One region of the Proteus sp. MB838 genome, then DNA from elsewhere that is predicted to be linked to it. Evidence: predicted binding sites of a transcription regulator. Region 1 holds the regulator's gene; the other holds the start of a gene.
What was found. Region 1 encodes ArgR, which controls arginine synthesis, uptake and breakdown. Its sites were predicted from a motif close to ANTGAATAAAAATACANT; they were not measured.
Positions count from the first base shown of each region.

Region 1 (10,253 bases):
AAAAGCGGAAGAAGAAGCCGATAAAGCCATTGAGGCGTTAGCGATTATTCCTGATTCATCTTACAAAGATGCATTAATTGGCCTTGCGCACGTTGCTGTGCAACGACAATCGTAATTTTCATACCTAAACCCCATAAAGTATGAGAAGCCCGTCAGAGCGACTATGTCGACTCTGGGGGGCTTTTTAATTTTTGAACCACTTCTTCATTTTCTCGTTCGATCTCTTCTTGATTGTCAGCATCAATATAGCTAATTAACTTAGCGAGACCTTCTCGTAAAACAAATTTTACGATTTTTTCACGCTCTGATTTTGTTAGCTGATAATAAGCTTCCACCCAGATAAGAAAGGCATCCTGACGCTTAGATAAATATTCTGCAGGAGGCTCATGCGCCGCTAACACACTCACCACCTCTTCAGGGAGGCTTTTAACCGAGTACTCAACGGCTTTACCTTGTACTCCACGCTTACGGCGATTTTCCCATCCTTCACGGCGTGCCATTAAATTGACCCCTTGTGGAGAATTAGGTAACCCTGCAAGCCCTACTAATTCTTTTGCTGTATACCATTCTTTTTTCATGATCTCATCTCACATTCAACTAAGAGGTTAGTCAGATATCGGTTGCGGATAACGCAATAGCGCGTTCTTTAAAGTCGCTTAATCTTTGACGATCTTTTCTAAAAAACTTCTAATACCATCCCGCAAGATCAGCTCTGTTACTGTTTTTTGTTCACCATCATTAAGTTGTTGGAATGCTTTCACCCAGATAACGAGTGGCTCCTCTTTATTTAGTTTGTAATGTGCTAATGGTTCATAAAGCTCCAGAGCAATTAAAGTTTCTTCTGGTAAACAAGAGTAATGATATTCAACGCCATTTCCTTGTTTATTAGTTCTCTCTTGTTTTAACCAAGATTCACGTTTAGCTTTTGCATTTACACCTTGTGGTGATTTAGGTAATCCACCTATACCCGTCAATTCCATTGCCGTATACCACTCTTTTTTCATTACGTTTCTCTAAAATTGTTATCAACTTCAAAAAAGAAATTATTAAGAATAAAATCAGAAATATTTTTAGAAAAATAATGTTATTTTATTTTCTAAATAATCAGTTTAATGCTTTTAAGCATTTCTAATAAACTGTTATTTATACCACTAACACAGCATTTAATTTTATAGAAAAAGGATTAAAAATGATTTCAAGGAAATCTGATTGGCATCCTGCCGATATTATTGCCGCACTCAGAAAATGAGGCACAACACTGGCAGCCATCTCTCGCCAAGCTGGTTTAAGCTCTTCAACACTGGCTAACGCACTGTCACGCCCTTGGCCAAAAGGTGAGAAAATCATTGCTGACTTTCTAGGTGTAGCGCCTTCGGAAATTTGGCCCAGTCGTTATTTTCATCCTGAAACAGGAGAATTACTTGAACGGAAGATACGCGACAAAACCAATAATTAACTAATAATTACATATATTATAATTAATAAAAAAAACCGCTGATACACTATCAGCGGTTTTTATTTAAATTTACATTATTTTAAAGCAAAAAGGTTATTTTTTATTTATTAATAAATTCTTCGCCAAGAATTATATCTTTTTTCAATACATCCAACATGCCATTAAGAGATTGTTTTTCAAAATCACTTAATTGACCGATTGGTAGATATTCTTCAACACCATTCTTACCTAAACGAACAGGTTGTGCAAAGAAACGGGCATGTTCACCATCGCCTTCGGTATAGGTGCACTCAATAACATCTTTTTCGCCATTTAAAGCACGGATCAATGAAAGACCAAAGCGCGCAGCTGCTTGTCCCATTGATAATGTGGCTGATCCGCCACCCGCTTTAGCTTCAACAACCTCAGTTCCCGCATTTTGAATACGTTTTGTTAATGCAGCAACTTCTTCATCAGTAAATGACACACCGGCTACTTGAGATAGCAAAGGAAGAATAGTGACACCTGAGTGTCCACCAATGACCGGAACATTCGTTGTTTGTGGATCTTTGCCTTTTAATTCAGCAACAAAAGTATTCGCACGGATAATATCCAGTGTTGTCACACCAAATAGGCGTTTTTTATCATAAACACCGGCTTTTTTCAGTACTTCAGCAGCGATAGCAACCGTAGTATTGACTGGATTAGTAATGATACCAATAAGCGCCTTAGGGCAGTTTTGTGCAACTTTTTCAATAAGATTACGCACGATCCCTGCATTTACATTGAAAAGATCAGAGCGATCCATACCCGGTTTACGGGCAACACCGGCAGAAATTAAAACAACATCTGCATCTTTTAATGCAGGAGAAGGATCTTCGCCAGCAAAACCTTTTACCCTTACTTGAGTAGGTATATGACTTAAGTCCGCTGCAACACCCGGTGTAACCGGAGCGATATCATATAAAGAGAGTTCACTACCAGCTGGAAGCTGATTTTTAAGAAGAAGTGCCAGTGCCTGACCAATACCACCCGCTACACCGAGAACTGCTACTTTCATTCTGATACTCCTTAGTTTACGAGATAGTGGAACGCCTTTGATATACTCACTATTACGCAACACACCTAGTAAAGAAAACAATTATTTAACAGCTATATTGCATAATAAGGCATTTGTAGTAAAAAATAATACTTCGGTTATTCTAAACAAATTGCTTATCTGTTAATGAGATAGCGGGCACTCTTTTGAGAAATAATTCCAATAAATATCGCTAAGTGCTAAACGAACTATCTCATATTGCATAATCATTTAAGATTATCATTTAGTTAACAAATTATTTACCTAATCAAGATTATCGCATTCAATATCGAGAAATAAAACTTTTTTGAGTTAACACACAAAAACACACATCAACCAAGAAGAGAAACAAGATTAACGGAGCTAATGTTGCATAAAAATTCACTTCTCTGCATAATGTGCGAGTTATTGATAACTCACTAAAGGTGAACTATGCGCACTCCTTCTAAGCAAGAAGACTTGGTTAAAGCATTTAAAGCCCTGCTGAAAGAAGAAAAATTCAGTTCACAAGGCGAGATTGTAACCGCATTACAAGAAGCTGGTTTTGATAATATTAACCAGTCTAAAATCTCTCGTATGCTAACAAAATTTGGCGCAGTAAGAACGCGTAATGCCAAAATGGAAATGGTTTACTGCCTGCCAACAGAACTTGGTGTACCAACAGCAAGTAGCCCATTGAAAAATTTGGTACTTGATATTGACCATAACCACTCAGTAGTGGTTATTAGAACCAGCCCCGGTGCCGCACAGCTTATTGCACGTTTATTAGATTCTTTAGGTAAAGCAGAAGGGATCCTCGGAAGTATCGCTGGTGATGACACTATTTTTTCTACACCCGCGCCAGGATTCTCAACAGAAGAACTACGAGATGCGATTTTAAACCTATTTGATCAGGAATTATAAATAGCGACTTCAGGAAAATAGGTCATAAACAGTAAGCCACTGAAATTTCAGTGGCTTACTTATTTAAATTAATATTGATCCACAGATGATTTTGGTGTGGCTAATTTCGCCAGGAGTTTTTCATGTATACCACCAAAGCCACCATTGCTCATGATCAAAATATGATCACCCGGTTTAGCTTCTTTAGCAACCATCTCCACTAATGTATCAATATCCGTGCTCCAACGAGCAGGCTGTACACACTTCTCGGCAATATCACTGACTAACCATTGAATGTTAGGTGGCTGAAATAAGAAAACTTCATCAGCACGTCCCAATGCCGGGGCGATATCATCTTTACTGATCCCCATCTTCATCGTATTAGAGCGAGGTTCTAATACCGCAATAATACGTGCTGTTCCGCCAACTTTACTACGTAACGCTTCAAGGGTTGCTAAAATCGCCGTAGGATGATGGGCAAAGTCATCATAAACACTCACTTGATTTACTTCACCCCGTAACTCTAAACGACGACGGGCGTTAATAAATTTATTGAGTGCTGCGCATGCATCTACCGGTAATACACCAACGTGGTGAGCTGCCACAATGGCCATTAAGCCATTTTGCATATTGTGTTCACCCGAAAGTCCCCAACAAACCTCACCGACTTGCTCACCTTTATGGAACACTGCAAAGTGGCTACTGTCATTACTGATCTTTTTCGCCTGCCAATCACCCGTCTCACCGGTGTACTCTTCCTCACTCCAACATCCCATACCAATGGTCTGTTTTAAGTTCAGATCGTTATCAGGCATGATAATTTTGCCACTGCCCGGCACAATACGGACTAAATGATGAAACTGTTTTTGAATCGCCGTTAAATCATCAAAAATATCCGCATGATCGAATTCCAGATTATTTAAGATAAGCGTACGTGGCGAGTAATGAACAAATTTAGAACGTTTATCAAAGAAAGCACTGTCATACTCATCAGCTTCAATAACAAAAAACGGGCTTTCCCCCAATTGTGCTGAAACTTGAAAGTTACCCGGCACACCACCAATTAAAAAACCAGGTTGATAACCACAATCTTCTAAAATCCAAGCCAGCATACCTGCCGTAGTCGTTTTACCATGGGTACCCGCAACGGCCAAAACCCAACGCTCAGGCAAAATATAGTCATGTAACCATTGTGGCCCTGATGTGTAAGGCAATCCTTTTTCAAGTACCGCTTCAACACAAGGATTCCCTCGAGTCATCGCATTGCCAATAATCACCATGTCAGGAGCAGGTTCCAATTGTTGTGGAGCATAACCTTCGATTAGCTCAATGCCTTGATTTTCCAATAATGTGCTCATTGGAGGATAAACATTTGCATCAGAGCCAGTTACTTTATGCCCTTTCGCTCGAGCTAAGATGGCAAGACTTCCCATAAAGGTGCCACAAATACCAAGAATATGAATGTGCATGAATTTCTTTCCAATAGCATGAAGTTGGTCACTATTCTAACCATCAAAAAGCAGATTAGAAACGGATTAACCTTTGAATCATGCGATTCTTTGGATAAACTTGCCACTAATAAGGAAACTTTTTTCCTTTTTATATTTTATCCATTCACATTCAGGACCCACGTCATGAAAACATTAGGCGAATTTATCGTCGAGAAACAACAAGATTTTCCCCATGCAACTGGCGAATTAACGGCATTGCTGTCAGCCATTAAGCTTGGGGCTAAAATTATTCACCGTGATATTAATAAAGCTGGGTTAGTCGATATTCTTGGCACTAACGGTGTTTCTAATGTTCAAGGTGAAGCCCAGATGAAACTGGATCTTTACGCGAATGAGAAACTAAAAGCAGCACTTAAAGCTCGTGGTGAAGTTGCGGGGATCGGTTCGGAAGAAGAAGACGATATCGTTATCTTTGAAGGTGATCGCGCGGAAAATGCCAAGTATGTGGTATTAATGGATCCATTGGATGGTTCTTCTAATATCGATGTAAACGTTTCCGTTGGTACTATTTTCTCTATTTACCACCGTATTACGCCTATTGGCCAACCAGTGACACTAGATGATTTCCTGCAACCCGGTAATCGCCAAGTTGCTGCGGGTTATGTCGTTTATGGCTCATCTACTATGTTGGTTTACACTACCGGTTGTGGTGTACATGCCTTTACTTACGATCCTTCTTTAGGGGTTTTCTGTTTATCTCACGAAAGTGTTCATTTTCCGCCTACCGGAAATATGTATTCAATCAATGAAGGTAACTACATTAAATTCCCATTAGGGGTAAAAAAATACATCAAGTATTGCCAAGAGCAGGATGCAGCAACTAACCGTCCTTATACAACTCGCTATATTGGCTCTTTGGTTGCGGATTTCCATCGTAACTTGCTCAAAGGGGGGATTTATATTTACCCAAGTACGGCAAGTCATCCAAATGGTAAATTACGCTTACTTTATGAATGCAACCCAATGGCATTCCTCGCGGAACAAGCGGGTGGTAAAGCCAGTAATGGTAAAGATCGTATTTTAGATATCAAACCAACAGAGTTGCACCAACGCATGCCATTCTTTGTGGGTACTAAAGCGATGGTCGAACAAGCAGAAGCATTTATGGCTCAATATCCAGACGAAGAATAAATTTTCTTTTTGTCAGGATATAGTTAAACCGGGCTTAATTAACGCGTCCGGTTTTTTCATCTCCCAAAATAGCTAATTCGTGTATTTGTTGCTTATTTTTACCTCAAAAGGCAACCTGTACGGCAAAAAACGGGTATTGTTAAAAACTTTTCGCTATACTACGAGCCACGTCAAATTAATTTTTCATAGGAAATTTTTTATGAGCCTGAATCATGTTCCTGCTGGTAAAGAACTACCAGAAGATATCTATGTTGTTATTGAAATTCCAGCCAATGCTGATCCAATCAAATACGAAGTTGATAAAGAAAGTGGTGCACTGTTCGTTGACCGTTTTATGTCAACAGCGATGTTCTACCCATGCAACTACGGTTACATCAACAACACATTATCTTTAGATGGTGATCCAGTAGACGTTCTGGTTCCAACTCCATACCCATTACAACCAGGTTCAGTCATTCGTTGCCGTCCTGTTGGCGTACTGAAAATGACTGATGAATCAGGTGAAGATGCAAAACTGGTTGCTGTACCACACACTAAACTAAGTAAAGAATACGATCACATTAAAGATGTGAACGATCTACCTGAATTATTAAAAGCTCAAATCAAACACTTCTTCGAACATTACAAAGATTTAGAATCTGGTAAATGGGTAAAAGTTGATGGTTGGGAAGGCGTAGAAGCGGCTAAAGCTGAAATTCTGTCTTCTTTTGAACGCGCAAAAAAATAATTCTGTGTCATTAGAATTAGCGTTGCTAAGTAATCCATTGGTTGCTTAGCAAAAATAAGCCCACTTCAAATGTGGGCTTATTTTATGATTATCTCTTTTTTATGGTTTAACCGCATAATAAGCATTACGCCACTCACCAAGGTGATCGCCATAGCGATTATCATCAATATATATACTGTCGAAATATTCCCTGTAGAGAAAAAGAGCAATCCCCCAACAATGGGCAAAATCAGTTGATTAAACAAAATAATCAGTGAGGAAATGCTAGCTAATTGTGTCACAGGAATAATTTCTATTCTTAACATCCGTAAAATATTCCCTGAAAAAACCTTACCAATAATGGATAGGGCATAAAAGAGAATAAAAGCCGTGATATCATGTTGAAAAATAACCAATAGAAAAGAACTTATTGTGATGATACAAATTGATAGAGACATTAATAATTTTCGATTTAAATAATGGGTTAGATAACCATATAAATAAGTTCCTATCACGCCACAGATCCCCGCAGAAATATCAATAAAGCCATAATATTTAATGGGTAAATTCATCGATTGGTCGATCAACGCCGCCCCACTCGACTCAATTAATCCATCAAACATATTATTGCCGATAGCAATTAAAATAGAAAAAACCAAAATAGGAGACGTAAAAATCACCACTATCCTTTTCGTCACCTGTAATGTCTCTGTTAGGCTATGTAACTGAGTGGCAGATTGGCGCTGTTTTGGCACTAAGTAAAAGAACAAAAAGAACACGGCGTTAATGAAATAAAATAGACAGGGAATAATCAGTAAATAATGGTAACCATAATCAATAAATAACATACCGATTAATGGGCCAATGATCATGCCCAAAAAATCCATTCGAGACATTATATTAATATGATGTTCTTTATGGCGACTCATCAAGGCAATAATTTTTTCATATGAAATCAGTGTCTGTGAATTACCAATAGAAATTAAGCTACCCACTAATCCAAAACTAATTGCAATAACTAAATCAGAGGAAAAATCTACTATTAATAAAAATAAACAACCGATAATTTTACAGCTATCGGAAATAACAGAAACAGGACGGACACCTAGACCATCAATATATTGACCAATAAGCGGTATTAAAAAAATACGTGGTAACCACCATAAAGCGTATGTCAATCCCGCATATTCAATGCTTGTTGTTAATTGATAAACAATAACAGGTGTCAAAAAAACCATTAGACCATCTGCACTTAATACCAAAAAAAGCATATAGAAAAAGACAATACGCATAATAGAGGTTACACCTTTTCTTTAATTAATACTTTAATAGGCTGATTATTTTCATCATAAACAATAATTGATTTTGGGGTATGATGGGTGGGCCTATGTTTCATTAACGCTTGTTGTTTAGAAACAAGAAATTGATAATAGGTTAAATCTGCTGCTATTTTATTAACACGATAAGCTTGATAATTTTTATTAGCGATTTTCCAATCAATCACGTCATGACCCGGAATATATTCTTTTTCTTCGTCCAAATAGATAACAGGTCGATTCACAGTAATGATATTCGCCATATTAAATAAGGCATGGGCAACACCACAGGGGATCACTAACTCAATATTGGGTGCCGGATCAAAAACCATTTCATCTTCATAAAATAGCGTAGGCGAATCTTCACGCATATCCACCAGCTTAATAGTGATTTTACCCGAGGTATTTCCTAAAAAAGTTAAATGATCTTCTTGCCCTAAATGTAATCCATAAGAGTCGAAATCATAAGCCTCCTGACCATGTTCAACTAGATACATAGGGGATTGTCGCGTTAATGGAACAATGCCACTCTCTTTGCCCGTATGCAGGGTCGCCATTTCACGAAATTCAACACCTAAAATAGTGGATGTAGGTAATGACTGTTTTTGAACATCGGCTATTTTCTCTCGCAACCTTACATTAATTTCATCGCCATTATCTAAGCGAATTTTACGAGTTTCAGAGTGTAAAAATCGATGTTGGCTTAACCACTGCTGTTGTATCTCAGCAACTCGATAGTAGACCAGCGCCGAAGCTTCTTCTGTCATCGGCTCATAGCCTTCAATCTCATTAATATCGATATCTTCCGGCAGATTTATCACATCATTATTAGGTGACCAATTTAATGTTTCACTTGCTAATTGCTCGATAGTAGGTAAAAAAAGAGAGTAGCTATTTAAGGTAAAAACATTTTCTAGATGGGAAAAAGTATGAGCAACTCCTGGGGGAATAATAAGTGTTCTTGCGGATGATGGGGTTATCTCCAAACTTAATTCTGATTTAAATGTCGGTGAGTTTTTACGACAATCAATAAATTTAGCCAGTATCTTTTGTTTTTTATCACCTAAAAAGGTGAGTGTATCTTGCTGGCCAAGATGAATGCCATACTGCCCATATTTAAATTCGCTTTTACCGTGATAAACAATATTAATAGGATAGGTTGTTGCGAAAGGAATAACATAAGACTGATGTTTTCCATTATTCACTCGCCAGCGTTCAATCCAATGTAATCCGACAATATTAATATCTTTATTAAGTTCATTAATATCCTTATTCACTATTGCCTCCTTTCATTTAAAAAGCAGCCTTACGGCTGCTTATTGATTAAAGACTGACGACTTCGATATCATAACCAAGTGACTTCGCACTTTTTAGTAACGCATCTAAGCTAGTGGTGTTTAATTTTAAATACTTATCATCAGCAGGTGCATTTTTAATACCTGCAAGATAAGCTAATTTATCTAATGCTTCTGTTGCAACAGTTTTAGTTTGTAGCATCATATCCGTAAAACGATGATTGACTATATTATGTTTTACATCTTTTGGTGGATTATTATAAAGTTGAGTAATATCGTTTAATTTGTCCATAAATTACCTTATTTCGCTATTTAATAATAAGTCGTTATCTCTTTCCTTCTTAAGCAAAACTGTTTTAACACTGAAGTTATTTTTCTGTCAATCAGCTCTACCATTAATTATTTTCATATCAATTTAGATAAAAAACGAAGTAATAATTATTTATTTAAATTTTAAAATATAAATACTACTTTTAGTAAAAATAAAAAAGCTCGATATATATCGAGCTTTTTTAATCATTATTGAGTCAGCTTTCGTAAGCCTATTACTCTTCTTCGTGGCGTTTTAGCCAATCTCCACTTTTGATTTCTCGCAACCCATCAACTGGCTTTTGATAAAGATAGATCCAAGCACTACCATAAGGTGTTGATATCAACTGGCGCTTGTAATCTTGATCATTTTTTTTCAGTTCATCAAGCTCCGTCAAAATGGAAGGCGTGATCCGATAAACTTCACATTCTATTTCACCATCACCTTCAACCACAGCAGGATAAAACCCTAAATCATAGAGTTTATACCCCGCTAATTTATACTCACCTAATAGCTGTGCGTAGGTCATCCAGTGATGGTTACCCTGATTTCGCCGTAAACTTCCATAAACAATAATTCGCATATAAAT
Region 1 is NZ_BAABMO010000003.1:59,197-69,449, forward strand. Features, by position in the region: gene ispB (octaprenyl diphosphate synthase) at 1-115, shown strand, start outside; gene ACYUCW_RS02025 (DNA-binding protein) at 162-578, opposite strand; gene ACYUCW_RS02030 (DNA-binding protein) at 657-1,004, opposite strand; partial or broken gene ACYUCW_RS02035 (helix-turn-helix domain-containing protein) at 1,190-1,456, shown strand; gene mdh (malate dehydrogenase) at 1,557-2,495, opposite strand; gene argR (transcriptional regulator ArgR) at 2,946-3,416, shown strand; gene mpl (UDP-N-acetylmuramate:L-alanyl-gamma-D-glutamyl-meso-diaminopimelate ligase) at 3,485-4,864, opposite strand; gene fbp (class 1 fructose-bisphosphatase) at 5,030-6,037, shown strand; gene ppa (inorganic diphosphatase) at 6,237-6,764, shown strand; gene ACYUCW_RS02065 (MFS transporter) at 6,842-8,035, opposite strand; gene ACYUCW_RS02070 (dTDP-4-dehydrorhamnose 3,5-epimerase family protein) at 8,044-9,336, opposite strand; gene ACYUCW_RS02075 (hypothetical protein) at 9,383-9,646, opposite strand; gene ACYUCW_RS02080 (gamma-glutamylcyclotransferase family protein) at 9,900-10,247, opposite strand; gene tamB (autotransporter assembly complex protein TamB) at 10,253-10,253, opposite strand, start outside.

Region 2 (10,253 bases), on a different contig from region 1:
ATGGATTAAGTGATAGCTTGCGCAAAATGGGTACCATTGAATGGATGGGCACACGCCATGAAGAAGTCGCGGCTTTTGCCGCCGGAGCAGAAGCGGCTATCAATGGTGAATTAGCCGTTTGTGCCGGCTCCTGCGGACCAGGTAACTTACACTTAATTAATGGACTTTTTGATTGTCATCGTAATCATGTTCCCGTATTAGCGATTGCCGCTCATATTCCCTCTGCTGAAATTGGTAGTAATTACTTTCAAGAAACTCATCCTCAAGAGTTATTTCGTGAATGTAGTCACTATTGTGAATTAGTCTCTAATCCCGATCAGATCCCACAAATTCTGGCTATCGCTATGCGCACCGCTATTTTGAAAAAGGGTGTTGCGGTGGTGGTATTACCCGGTGATGTAGCGTTAAAACCCGCTCCAGAAGATGCCCATGAAAATTGGTATCCACTACAATCACCACTGATTATGCCGAATCGTTTTGAAATCGAAAAACTGTCTGAGGCACTGAATAACGCTAAAAATATCACCTTAATGTGTGGTGCCGGTTGTGCTCAAGCACATGATGAAGTGGTGAAACTAGCACAAACCTTAAAAGCCCCTGTTGTGCATGCACTACGTGGTAAAGAGTATCTTGAGTGGAATAATCCATGTAGCGTGGGAATGACGGGTCTTATCGGTTTTTCATCGGGTTATCACGCAATGGAGAATGCCGATACTTTAGTGCTGTTAGGTACTCAATTCCCTTATCGCGCTTTCTATCCTGCCAAAGCTAATATTATTCAAATTGACCTTAATCCAAGTAGCATTGGCTCACATTGCCATGTGGATATGGCTTTTGTTGGAGATGTCAAAGCAACCCTTAATGCATTACAACCGCGATTAAAAGAGAAAACAGATACCGCACATCTTGATGCCTCGTTAAAACATTATGCTAAAGCACGCAAAGATTTAGATGCATTGGCTCAACCTAGTGAGCGTGAGTTGATCCACCCTCAGTATTTAGCACGTCGATTAAGTGAATTAGCCAACGATGATGCGGTATTTACCTGTGATGTTGGCACGCCAACAGTTTGGGCAGCACGTTACGTGAAAATGAATGGTAAACGTCGTTTAATTGGTTCATTTAACCATGGCTCAATGGCGAATGCGATGGCGCAAGCTATTGGTATTCAAGCACTGGACAGAAAACGTCAAGTTGTGGCGATGTGCGGTGACGGTGGTTTTACCATGTTAATGGGTGATTTCATCTCATTGGCTCAAATGAACTTACCAGTGAAAGTGGTGATTTTTAATAACAGCGTATTAGGTTTTGTGGCGATGGAAATGAAAGCGGGGGGCTATTTGACTGACGGCACCGATTTACATAATCCTGATTTTGCCGCTATTGCCAATGCGGCGGGAATTAAAGGTATTCGCGTTGAGAAAGGCGAAGATCTTGATGAAGCATTAAAAACAGCCTTTGAACATGATGGCCCTGTTATTGTGGATGTGGTAACCGCAAAACAAGAGCTTTCCATGCCCCCGGAAATTAAATTTGAGCAGGCCAAAGGTTTTAGCTTGTATATGATGAAAGCGATTATTAATGGTCGTGGCGATGAAATAGTGCAATTAGCGAAAACCAACTGGTTGCGCTAATCATTAAACGCATAATCGTTATATTGCGAGTTGCAGGGGCTAATCGCCTACCTGCAACTTGCATTTCAACATAAGTCGATAGGATTTTTTATTATTTCGCTTTCTCTGCTAAACAAAAGTTTTCAATTAATTGCCCCATTAATTCACGAGTTGGCTCAATAAAAGCCATATCAATAAACTCATCAGGCTGGTGGGCTTGTTCAATGGAGCCAGGACCAAGCACTAGCGTAGGGCATAGCGCTTGAATAAAAGGTGCTTCGGTACAGTAATTAACAGTTTGCGCTTTCTCACCCAGTAGTTTTTCAATCACGGCAACCATTTTATGATCGGTCGGACACTCGTAGCCGGGAATAGGCTCGTGCAATGCTTCGACACTTAAACGTCCCGGCCAGCGCGCTTTTACCGGGGCTAATGTTTCGTGCAGCAGATCATCAAGATCTTGCAGCGTTAATCCCGGTAATGGGCGAATATCCATATGTAATTCACAGCAAGCACAAATTCTATTAGCAGCATCACCACCGTTAATATAACCAAAGTTCATGGTGGGATAGGGAATAACAAACGCCGGATTGTTATAACGGGTTTTTAATCTATCGCGCAGTGTACTGAGATGGGTGATAGATTCATGCATTAACTCAATAGCGTTGACACCTTTTTCCGGATCACTAGAGTGACCGGATTGCCCAGTAATACGGATAGCATTAGATAAATGCCCTTTGTGAGCACGTATTGGTTGTAATGAGGTGGGTTCGCCAATAATAGCAAAATCAGGACGAATAGCGGTATTAGCGGCAAAATAACGTGCACCAGCCATCGACGTTTCTTCATCTGCTGTAGCAAGAATATACAGAGGATGTGTGAGTTGAGAGGTATCTATATCTCGCAATGCATCAATAATAAAGGCAAAAAAGCCTTTCATATCTGCCGTACCTAAACCATATAACTTGCCTTCTTTTTCCGTTAGGGTAAAGGGATCTTGAGTCCAACGTCCTTCATCAAATGGCACCGTATCCGTATGTCCACAGAGTAATAACCCGCCGGTTCCACTGCCAAGGGTAGCAAGTAGGTTAAATTTCCCTCTGGTTTCAGGTACTGGTTGTATTTCAATTGAAAAACCGAGTGTTTCCAACCAATTAGCCAACAGATTAATCAGTGCCTCGTTACTTTGGTCTGTCTTAGCATCTGTTGCACTAATTGAGGGTGTTGCAATTAATTGTCGATAAAGCTCAATAAATGTAGGTAATTTAATATTCACTGTTGACAGCCTTTCTTCATAATAGTATCAATATTCATGCACTTTTTTTGAATAAAAATACATTAATCGGTTTGTGTTCATAGTACAAGGTAAGAATGACATGTTAAATACTCTGATTGTAGGAGCAAGTGGTTACACCGGTGCTGAATTAGCAGCCTATCTTCAGCAGCATCCCCATGTGAATTTGAGCAGACTGATGGTATCCGCTCAAAGTGTAGATGCAGGGAAGTGCTTTTCTGAGCTTTACCCACAATATCGTGGCTTAGTTGATTTGCCACTTGAGCCTATGGTCGATATTGCTAATGCCGCTGAAAATATCGATATCGTTTTTTTAGCCACCGCACATGAAGTCAGTCATGACATTGCCCCTATTTTTCTCGCTCAGGGGGGTGTGGTGTTCGATTTATCCGGCGCCTACCGAGTACAAAATAAGCATTTCTACCAACAATACTATGGATTCGAGCATAAGAATACTGATTGGTTATCACAGGCGGTTTATGGTCTTGCCGAATGGAACGCTGATCAGATTAGTCAGGCTCAACTTATTGCTGTGCCGGGTTGTTATCCCACCGTTTCTCAGCTGTCGTTAAAGCCATTAGTTGAAGCGGGATTATTAGACAGCACTCACTGGCCTGTTATCAATGCCACCAGCGGTGTAAGTGGCGCAGGCAGAAAAGCGTCTTTAACAAACAGCTTTTGTGAAGTGAGTTTACAACCTTACGGTGTTTTTACGCATCGTCACCAACCGGAAATTGCTACTCACCTTGGCATTGATGTCATTTTTACTCCTCATCTTGGTAATTTTGCTAGGGGGATCTTAGCCACTATCACCTGTAAGTTAAAACAAGGTGTCACAGAAAATGAGGTAAGGCAGGCATTTGAAACAGCGTATCAAGACCAACCGTTGGTGCGTATGTATGACAAAGGTCTACCTGCATTAAAAGCCGTTGTCGGTACCGCCTTTTGTGATATCGGGTTAGCACAACAAGGTGAGCATTTAATTATTGTCGGTGCGGAAGATAACTTATTAAAAGGGGCCGCAGCACAAGCGGTGCAATGTATGAACATTCGGTTCGGTTTTGCACCAACCGAAACACTTATCTAAATAATGAGTAGGGACGTTTTATGGAACCATTAATTATCAAACTAGGCGGTGTACTGCTAGATAACGAAAAAGCGTTAACACGTTTTTTTACAGCACTACAAGAATATCGTACTAGTCATAGTCGTCCATTAGTGATTGTTCATGGTGGTGGCTGTTTGGTTGATTCTCTGATGAAAAAGCTGCAATTGCCCGTAGTTAAAAAACAAGGCCTACGAGTTACCCCCGCCGATCAAATTGACATTATTACTGGCGCGTTGGCAGGAAGTGCCAATAAAACATTGCTGTCATGGGCCACACGCTTTGGTTTAAATGGTGTCGGACTTTGTTTGGGCGATGGTCAATTAGCCAAAGTAACAAAAATTAGTGATGAACTAGGTCATGTGGGAAATGCTGAACCTGGCTCTCCTGAGTTATTAAATCTATTACTGAATGCAGGGTATCTCCCGATTATTAGTTCTATAGGTGTGAGTATCCAAGGTGAACTGATGAATGTTAATGCTGACCAAGCGGCAACAGCGATTGCTGAAACCTTAGGAGCAGATTTGGTGTTGCTCTCAGATGTAAGTGGCATTTTGGATGGCAAAGGACAAAAACTCACAGAAATATCTGCCACAAAAGCGCAAGCATTAATCGACCAAGGCATTATCACCGACGGCATGATTGTTAAAGTTAATGCTGCATTAGAAGCGGCAAAAACGCTTAGACGTCCTGTTGAAATAGCCAGTTGGCGTCACGCGGAAAAACTGACTGATTTATTTAATGGTATGGCGATCGGGACACGTATTTTAGCTTAAACACAACCACATAACGCTTTGTATATTGGCGAAATAAACACAATTGAGAATAAAGGTTATCACTATGACAAAAGGTATTAAAAAAATTGTACTGGCATATTCAGGTGGTCTAGACACATCGGCTATCATCCCTTGGTTAAAAGAGCATTATGACAATTGCGAGGTGGTTGCGTTTGTTGCTGATGTGGGACAAAGTCGTGAAGATCTGGAAGGTGTAGAGCAAAAAGCATTGGCGTCAGGGGCCAGTGAATGCTATGTGGTTGATTTACGAGAAGAGTTTATTAAAGACTATGTGTATCCAGTATTAAAAACAGGGGCATTATATGAAGGGAGCTATTTGTTAGGCACTTCAATGGCACGCCCTGTGATTGCGAAAGCACAAGTTGAATTGGCATTAAAACTCGGGGCTGATGCCTTGGCGCATGGCGCAACAGGTAAAGGTAATGACCAAGTTCGTTTTGAAAGTACTTATACCGCACTGGCACCGCAACTTAAAGTGGTTGCACCTTGGAGAGAGTGGGACTTGCGCTCCCGTGAAGCCCTACTGGATTATCTAAAAGTTCGTCATATTCCAACCACGGCGACACTTGAGAAAATTTATAGTCGTGATGAAAACGCATGGCATATCTCAACAGAAGGCGGAGTGTTAGAAAGTCCATGGAATGCCTCTAATGAAGATTGCTGGGCATGGACGGTAGATCCGAAAAAAGCCCCTGATACACCTGAACAGGTTTCTGTAACGGTAAAAGCAGGTGAAGTGGTTGCTATCAATGGCAAAGCTCAATCCCCTTATGAGTGTTTAGCTACATTAAATACGCTAGGTGTAAAACACGGTATTGGTCGTATTGATATTGTGGAAAATCGTCTGGTCGGTATGAAATCTCGCGGTTGCTATGAAACCCCAGGAGGCACCATTATGATGGCGGCACTGCGTGGTGTTGAGCAACTGGTTTTGGATAGAGATGCTTTTAAATGGCGTCAACAGTTGGGTTTAGAGATGTCTTATGTTGTTTATGACGGTCGTTGGTTTACGCCAATTCGGGCTTCATTACAAGCTGCTGCTGACTCGCTGGCAACAGAGGTAAATGGCGAAGTGGTGTTAGAGCTTTATAAAGGCCATGTGAATGCTATTCAGAAAAAATCTGACAACAGCCTCTACTCGGAAGAGTTCGCCACCTTTGGTGAAGATGAAGTCTATGATCACAGCCATGCAGAAGGGTTTATCCGCCTATACTCTTTGCCATCACGTATTCGGGCATTAAGTAAAAAGAAATAAGGTGAGACCAATAAGAGTGATGTGACAAAAGGCATCACTCTATACATTTTTATCAAGCATGACTTTTAACAAAGACAAAATAGGATGTGATTATGGCACTTTGGGGTGGACGTTTTAGTCAGCAAGCTGATCAACGGTTTAAACAATTCAATGATTCACTGCGGTTTGACTATCGACTCGCACAACAAGATATCTTTGGTTCAGTAGCTTGGTCTAAAGCGTTAGTCACAGTAGGTGTCTTATCGCAGGATGAACAAGCTCAACTTGAACAGGCACTTTATGAATTGTCTGAGGAAGTAACAGCTAATCCTCATTCTATTTTACAAAGTGATGCGGAAGATATTCATAGTTGGGTAGAGAGCAAACTGATTGCCAAAGTGGGTGATTTAGGTAAGAAATTGCACACTGGACGTAGCCGTAATGATCAGGTCGCGACAGATTTAAAATTGTGGTGTAAAGAAGAAGTCGTCCACTTACGTCAGGCTATTATTGAATTACAAAAGGCGTTAGTGGTAACCGCTGAGCAAAATCAACATGCTGTGATGCCCGGTTATACTCATTTACAACGTGCTCAACCCGTCACTTTTGCGCATTGGTGTTTAGCTTATAAAGAGATGTTAGCAAGAGATGAGAGTCGTTTAGCGGATGCATTAACGCGTTTAGATGTAAGTCCACTGGGTAGTGGCGCTTTGGCGGGTACCGCTTATGATATTGATCGTGAACAATTAGCCCAATGGTTGGGTTTTGCCAGTGCAACAAACAATAGTTTAGATAGCGTATCAGATAGAGATCGTGTGTTAGAGCTATTATCTGCGGCCGCTATTGGTATGGTGCATCTTTCTCGTTTTGCTGAAGATTTGATTTTCTTTAATAGTGGGGAAGCAGGTTTTATTGAGCTTTCAGATAAAGTCACTTCTGGCTCTTCATTAATGCCACAGAAGAAAAATCCTGATGCATTAGAACTTATTCGTGGTAAGTGCGGGCGTGTACAAGGGGCATTAACCGCAATGATGATGACCCTAAAAGGGTTGCCTCTTGCTTATAATAAAGATATGCAAGAAGACAAAGAAGGGCTGTTTGATGCCGTTGATACTTGGTCTGATTGTTTGCATATGGCAACATTAGTGCTTGATGGGTTGCAGGTTCGCCGTCCTCGTTGTGAAGAGGCCGCAAAACAAGGTTATGCCAATGCGACAGAGCTTGCTGATTATTTAGTCGCAAAAGGGGTGCCATTTCGCCAAGCTCACCATATTGTCGGTGAAGTTGTTGTTAGTGCAATTGAGCAAGGTAAAGCGCTTGAAGAGTTGGCGCTATCTGAATTACAGAAGTTTAGTAGCAAAATTACCGTTGAAGTTTACGAGATCCTTTCATTGCAATCTTGTTTAGATAAACGATTAGCAAAAGGTGGAGTATCTCAACAGCAGGTTTCTTATGCCATTACTGAGGCCAAAAAACAGCTTAATATGGATGAGTAGTTTTATCCCATTGTATAACTGACAGATTATTCAAAAAAAGCAGGGTGGCTCATGAACTGCCCTGCTTTTTTATGGACGCTTACCGATAATAATAGTTTAATCAATTGATATATCACCATTTATTGATAAAAGATGAAAAAATCACGTTACAATAACGCACGATTGATAGAAAAATTTATCAGTTGTTATATTATCTATAGCTATTAACTATCAGTAATAAGTATGGGATCTGCAATGAATATCCGTGATTTGGAATATCTGGTGGCTCTAGCTGAGCATAAACATTTTCGCCGTGCGGCAGATTCTTGCCATGTGAGCCAGCCAACATTAAGTGGCCAAATTCGTAAACTTGAGGACGAATTAGGCGTTATGTTACTTGAAAGAACCAGTCGCAAAGTACTGTTTACCCAGCAGGGATTATTGCTAGTAGAGCAAGCGAAAACGGTATTACGTGAAGTGAAAGTGCTACAAGAAATGGCATCACTACAAGGTGAGAGTATGGCAGGGCCGTTACATATTGGGCTTATTCCTACTGTTGGACCTTATTTATTACCGCATATTATTCCCGAATTACATAGAAACTACCCTAAGTTAGAGATGTATCTTCACGAAGCACAAACCAATAGCTTATTAGCTCAGTTAGATAGTGGTAAACTCGACTGTGCTATTTTAGCCATGGTAAAAGAGAGTGCCCCTTTTATAGAAGTGCCTTTGTTTGAAGAGCCGATGAAATTAGCTATTTATGATGAGCATCCATGGCATGATCGCAAATCAGTGCCGATGGGGGACTTAGCAGGCCAACGTTTATTAATGTTAGAAGATGGGCATTGCTTACGTGATCAAGCTTTAGGTTTTTGTTTCCAAGCAGGGGCTAAAGAAGATACCCATTTTAGAGCAACTAGTTTAGAAACATTGCGTAATATGGTCGCTGCAGGAAGTGGTATTACACTTTTACCTGATTTAGCGGTACCTCAAGCACAAAAACGCGATGGCGTTTGCTATTTAGATTGTACTTCACCTAACCCATCACGTTCTATTATTTTGGCTTATCGCCCCGGATCGCCTTTGCGTAATCGTTATGAACAATTAGCAGAGACAATCCGTGATCATATGACCGCATTTTATGAGGCTAAGAAAGCAGCATCAAAATAAGCGATTTAAACCATTTAAAGCAGCAACGCGATAGGCTTCCGCCATGGTTGGATAGTTGAAGGTGGTATTAACGAAGTATTCGATAGTATTGCCTTCTCCTTTCTGCTCCATAATTGCTTGGCCGATATGAATTATTTCAGCAGCGCGCTCGCCAAAGCAGTGAATACCTAAAATTTGCTTGGTTTCACGGTGAAAAAGAATTTTTAAGCTACCGACATTCATACCCGCAATTTGGGCCCTAGCAAGATGCTTAAATTGTGAACGACCTACCTCATAGGGGATCTTCATTGCGGTGAGTTGCTGTTCCGTTTTACCCACAGAGCTGATTTCTGGAATGGTATAGATACCCGTTGGAATATCTTCAATTAAATGCGTTTCCGAGGTGCCTGTGGTAAGCGCAAGTGCCGCAATGCGCCCTTGATCATAAGCCGCAGAGGCTAAGCTTGGATAGCCAATCACATCACCTACTGCATAGATATGTTCACAACTGGTTTGATAATGCGCATTAACTGCCACTTGTCCACGGCTATCGGTTTTGATCCCAACATTTTCTAAACCAAGCGTATCGGTATTACCCGTTCTACCATTAGCATAAAGCAGACAATCGGCTTTGACTTTCTTACCGGATTTTAGATGAACAATAACGCCATCATCAACGCCTTCGATGGTGTCGTACTCTTCATTGTGTCGAATAACAATACCGTTATTCCAAAAATGGTAAGAGAGTGCATCTGACATTTCTTGATCAAGGAATGACAGTAGATGATCACGAGTATTAATTAAATCAACTTTTACTCTTAGACCTCTAAAAATAGAAGCGTATTCACAACCAATGACCCCAGCACCATAAATAATGACATGGCGAGGTTCATGCTCAAGGTCGAGTATGGTATCGCTGTTATAAATACGAGAGTGTGAGAAATCAACATCCGGTGGGCAATAAGGGCGAGAGCCTGTGGCAATAATAAAATTATCTGCACTGAGAATATCACAAGTACCATCAGGATAACGTACGCTAATTCTATGATCATCAATAAAAGCAGCTTCGCCTGAATACATCGTACAATGATTACGCTCGTAGAAGCCTTGACGCATTTTAGTCTGTTGACTGATTACCGTGCTGGCTTGGCGTAGTATTTGAGAAAAAGAGGAGTTGATCAGGCGAGATTGGTCGCTATAGAGCGGGTTTTGATTAAACTCGATAATACGACTGACCGCGTGGCGTAGAGCTTTTGAAGGGATAGTTCCCCAGTGAGTACAACCACCACCGACTTGATCATAACGTTCAATGACGGCGACGCGTTTTCCTTGTTTAACCAGCCCCATGGCCGCGCCTTCACCACCAGGACCTGAACCGATTACAATTGCATCGAAATGAGAATGTTGCATAGGAAGAGACCTGTTTTATACAAAACGACAACGACATATTAACATTAGAATGAATAATAGCCCAATTGACATTAGGGGCATTAGTCACACTTTATTTAGTTTTTTATCTGAATGTGTCGTTATGGATAACGGTACGTACTTATTTTCTGTAAAAATTTGATATATTGGTTATA
Region 2 is NZ_BAABMO010000005.1:127,547-137,799, forward strand. Features, by position in the region: gene poxB (ubiquinone-dependent pyruvate dehydrogenase) at 1-1,634, shown strand, start outside; gene argE (acetylornithine deacetylase) at 1,726-2,889, opposite strand; gene argC (N-acetyl-gamma-glutamyl-phosphate reductase) at 2,990-3,994, shown strand; gene argB (acetylglutamate kinase) at 4,015-4,788, shown strand; gene ACYUCW_RS03870 (argininosuccinate synthase) at 4,853-6,064, shown strand; gene argH (argininosuccinate lyase) at 6,157-7,539, shown strand; gene oxyR (DNA-binding transcriptional regulator OxyR) at 7,774-8,691, shown strand; gene sthA (Si-specific NAD(P)(+) transhydrogenase) at 8,683-10,080, opposite strand.
Region 2: a site for ArgR is predicted at 2,936-2,953, ahead of argC (N-acetyl-gamma-glutamyl-phosphate reductase). Genes of this name have one in related genera too.